Regions from separate parts of the Lysinibacillus sp. NPDC097287 genome, predicted to be linked through region 1. Evidence: riboswitches for the same ligand, from Rfam matches in the RefSeq annotation. Region 1 holds a riboswitch; the other holds the start of a gene.
What was found. Region 1 has a riboswitch for cobalamin ahead of ACIQ2D_RS07200 (ABC transporter substrate-binding protein). Riboswitches for the same ligand answer to the same signal wherever they lie in the genome.

Region 1 (2,406 bases):
GACGATCAAGAGTGCAATCGCCGTTATATAGGCAAAAACTGTTTTACTCACTCGAATACCTCTGGGTAAATAGCTTTCGCTAATTCCTCAAGTCCATCTGCTAAACGGGGTCCTTGACGGCTTGTCATACTTTCATCTACTTGCACAATCGCATTATTTTTCACCGCAGTAATTGTTTCAAAACCTGCACGTTGTGGAATTTTTGTTAAGATGTCTGGCACATAGTCATAAGTGACCACGATAACATCTGGATTTTTCGAAATGATTTGCTCTGCGTCAATTTTAAACCAACCTTTTGTATCAGCTGCGATATTTTCAGCATGAATCATATCCAGTATCTCTTGCATAAACGTATCCTTGCCAGCAGTATAAATTTCAGGCTCATCCGAAGTCTCTACAAATACTGTTTTCGGCTCAACGTCTTTCAGCTTCGCTTGAATTTCCGCTACCTTTGCCTTCATTTCCGCAATCGTTTTTTCAGCTTCTGGCAGTTTCCCTGTTGCACGACCTAGTTGCTTAATTGTAGTATACGTTTCATTGAAATCTTTGGCATCCGCTACGACAAATACCTTCACACCTGCTGACTCTAGCTGATCTAATGCGCCTCCCAATGAGGCCATGCTAGATTCATGCGCGAAAACGATATCTGGTGTCAGTGCAATGATCTTCTCAATATTAAATTCCATACTGCCGACCTTTTCTTTCTCTGCTGCCTCTGCTGGATAATCATCAAAGTCATTCACGCCGACGATTTTATCATTTAATCCAAGATCAAATAATATTTCGGTATTACTTGGAATTAGTGAAACAATGCGTTCTGGTGGTGCTTCAAGCGTAATATCATTGCCAATTGTGTCTGTCATTGTAATCGGGAATGTTACTTCTTCCACTTGTGCATCAGCCTGTTGCTCTGTAGATGGCTGTTCTATTTTCTCTTCTTTTGTATTACATGCAGTGAGTAACCCTATTGTTAAACATGCAGATAATCCTATTTTCCAATACTTTTTCATTGCTGAATCCTCCTTAGAATATGTGGGCACGTACTTTATCGCCCACTTTGCATTATTTATCGATACACTTCGGCGTTTTATCGTCCTACTTCGTGGATTTATCGTCCATATTTTCAGCTTTATCGACATCCACCTTACAAAACATAAAAAAGCCCCATCGTCTAAAAAAACGAGGGGCGATGCTTGCACAATATTGCGGTCGCAAAAAATCACCACCCTATCCTCGTAGGCTGTTATGTGTTGCTCTATAAAGGCAGGTCTCCTGGCTCGTGCTACAAACGCTTTTTCATGCCTTCCCGAAAATCTTCAGTGGCTTGGTTTGAAAAAACTCACACTTACAGTGGCGGGACCGCATCGGAATTACACCGATTTCCCTTTTCACTTTATCCTTGGCAGATAAAGAACCTTTATCATTTTATTCAATCTTTTCTTATTATACATGAAAAAAGAATTATATAACGATAAAAAGTAGAGACTCTAAAACAGAACCTCACACTTTAAACAATATCTATAAAATACGGTGCAATTTTCATTGGCGCACACATTCCATGCAACGCCTACTGTTCTATCGGGCTCAACCTTAAATCCACATAAAAAAACAGTTTCCGATTTTCATCAGAAACTGTTTTGATATTTTCGGTCTTACATTTTTTCCGGAGCAGATACACCAATTAGACGTAATGCATTGGCAATTGTTGTGCGAACTGCAGTAATTAGGGCTAGACGAGCTTCTGTTAGCTCTTTGTTCGTAGCATCTAGTACTTTTTCTGCATTGTAGAAACTGTGGAATGTTGCAGCAGTTTCTTGAATGTAGTTTGCAATACGGTGCGGTGTGCGGTGTTTCGCAGCATCTGCTACTACTTTCGGGAAGTCGCCCACTTTTTTCAGAAGGTCGATTTCTTTTTCCGCTGTTAATAGATTCAAGTTGTCCGTTGAAGCCGCAAAGCCTTGTTCGCCAGCTGAACGTAAAATTGAAGAAATACGTGCATGTGCATATTGTGCATAGTACACTGGGTTTTCATTTGATTGTGATACAGCAAGGTCTAAGTCGAAGTCCATATGTGAATCGCCAGCTGTTTTCACAAAGAAGTAACGTACAGCATCTAAGCCTACTTCTTCTACAAGTTCACGCATTGTCACTGCGTTACCTGTACGTTTACTCATTTTGAACTTCTCGCCGTTTTTATACAGTTGCACCATTTGGATGATTTCCACTTCAAGTGTATCGCGGTCGTAACCAAGTGCTTGGATTGCTGCTTTCATACGTGGAATATAACCGTGATGGTCAGCACCCCAAATGTTAATTAACTTATCGAAGCCACGTACAATTTTGTCCTCGTGGTACGCAATATCCGGTGTAAGGTACGTGAATGAACCATCGTTTTTGATCAGTACG
Region 2 (2,406 bases), on a different contig from region 1:
AGCAGCCATTTGTGCTATTGGCGCTGTTATTAAAGTGCCGTCGCCTGTATCATCGGCGGCTCTAGACTCTGCACCTGCGTTTTTGAGTGTAGCGTTCTTATCACCCACTTTAGCTGGCGTAGCAGGGATGATTGGGCATTTTATTACGGCACTAACATCCGGATTCCCACTTGGGCCATTGCATCTTATTATTGCAGCTGAAATGTTTGTAGTAGTGTGGATATTTGGTATTATGCATAAAAAAGGTTTGAAATTTTGGAAATGGCCAGTGGCACTTGTTTTAAATGGTATCATTGCACCACTGCCTTTTTATTTCATCATTAGTCCGGCATTTTTCTGGGGAGCATTACCTGGTCTGTTCATGGCAACACTCATTAACTTAGTGATTGTCGCTGTAGCGATGCCAGTCATTTCGAAAGTTTTTGTACGAAAAGAAGGGCGAGTACATTGAGAAATGCAGTAAGAATTGGCGGCTTGATCGCAACAACAGATAATGCCGCGGCCATTGGTGAAAAACCGCAAGATATTGTGGCTGCACCTGACAAATTATCGGCATATTTAACGGCACGGGTAACATTTTTAGAGCAGCTCGCTGCTAATGCTATTCCTACACATATTTTACTTGCTAATTTTTCAGGGGATGAAGCATGGAATCACTATGTAGCAGGAATTGAGCAGGTATTTGATGAAATAGGTCTAGTTCGTCCACCCGTAGATGGTTCCTCTGAGTCAAATATGCCAACATTACAATCAGGCTTATCTATCACGATGATTGGTGAGATACAAAAGCGTGCCGCATATGAGCATAGTGAGCTAATTTGGTACACATACGGACTGCCACTTGTTGGTAATGAGGTGCTAGAGCAGCCTGAAAATGTTGCGCTGTTACAACCTATTTTTGATGCCTGGCATAAAGAAATTGTACAGCAAGTTTGGCCGGTTGGTTCAAAGGGACTTCAAGTTGAGTTTTCACGATTATTTGGTGGTAAAAAAGTAGAATGCTCACTAGATGTTGCAAAAACTGCAGGCCCATGTACTGTCATTTTACTCGGGTTGCATCCCGAAAAAGAGAAACTAGCCCAAAATATTTTCACAAGAAATTTTGAGAAATTGTGTATAACTACAGGTTAATTGGGCTTGCTTCGAGCAAAAGTAGTGGCTTGTAAACTACAAAGTGCAAAACACCTCTTGAAACATTAAACACAATATGTTAGATTTGTTTAGGAGTTAAAACACAATATATAGTATTTTGGACAAGCGGTACCATTATGGTTTAATAGGGAATTCGGAAATAGAGTCATCTAAAGCCGAAGCTGTCCCCGCAACTGTGAGTGCTGACAAATGATCAAAAAGCCACTGTGAAAAACGGGAAGGCGATCATTTGGCTAAAGGCACGAGCCAGGAGACCTGCCGTTACGTTCAAGACAGCAACACATTCTTCGGGGATTGAGAAGTGGAGGCGAGAGATTTGTCCACTTCTTTGTGTACATGTCCTTCATTTCCATTTCCGATTTTTATGCGACCACGCAACCGATACAGGTTGTGTGGTCGCTTTTTTGTGTGGCTGAAAGAAAGGGAGAGAGTATATGACGATTCAAATCGAACAGCAAATCGCTAAGTTAAAGAAAAAGTACACGGAGGATGAACTTGAAAGTTTTGTAAGGTTATCGGATCGTTGGCTACGAAAAAATGAGGACGCTACGTTTGAAGCGTGGGCAGATGCGATGATTTTACAAACGCTTAGCCTAATTGACGAAGAAGAACCGTACTGGACATTTGTCGCAGCACAGGTGTATTTAGAAAAATTATACGACCAATTTGCGAAACAACGTGGTATCGATGTGGAAGAGGTTTACAAATCATTCCCTGATCAGCTAGTGCGTTACACAGAAGCGGGTCTTTACCATGAAAATCTAACGACAAAATATAGCATGAAAGAATTAACGGAGCTGGCATCATATCTAGAGCCAAGCCGAGATGAACTGTTTACGTATATCGGTTTAAAAACATTGATGGACCGCTATGTTGTACGTGACTATACAAAAACACCAGTCGAATTACCGCAAGAACGTTGGATGGTAATTGCGATGACGCTTATGCAAGATGAAACAGAAAATCGCTTAGAGAAGGTACGTGAATCTTACTGGGCGATGAGTAATTTATTTATGACGGTTGCTACACCAACTTTATCAAATGCGGGGAAAACGCACGGGCAATTATCTAGCTGCTTTATCGATACAGTCGATGATAGCCTGCAAAGTATTTATGATACGAATACAGATGTGGCGACTTTATCGAAAAACGGTGGGGGCATTGGCGTGTATATGGGTAAAATCCGAAGCCGTGGTTCATCGATTAAAGGCTTTAAAGGTGCGTCGAGTGGTGTTCTACCATGGATCAAGCAGT

Region 2: another riboswitch for cobalamin. It lies ahead of ACIQ2D_RS13615 (ribonucleoside-diphosphate reductase subunit alpha); the one in region 1 lies ahead of ACIQ2D_RS07200 (ABC transporter substrate-binding protein).

Annotation. Positions count from the first base shown of each region.
Region 1 is NZ_JBIWCX010000003.1:386,734-389,139, forward strand. Features, by position in the region: gene ACIQ2D_RS07195 (FecCD family ABC transporter permease) at 1-51, opposite strand, end outside; gene ACIQ2D_RS07200 (ABC transporter substrate-binding protein) at 48-1,010, opposite strand; cobalamin riboswitch at 1,246-1,434, opposite strand; gene argS (arginine--tRNA ligase) at 1,653-2,406, opposite strand, start outside.
Region 2 is NZ_JBIWCX010000009.1:11,970-14,375, forward strand. Features, by position in the region: gene ACIQ2D_RS13605 (ECF transporter S component) at 1-451, shown strand, start outside; gene ACIQ2D_RS13610 (hypothetical protein) at 448-1,131, shown strand; cobalamin riboswitch at 1,242-1,430, shown strand; gene ACIQ2D_RS13615 (ribonucleoside-diphosphate reductase subunit alpha) at 1,587-2,406, shown strand, end outside.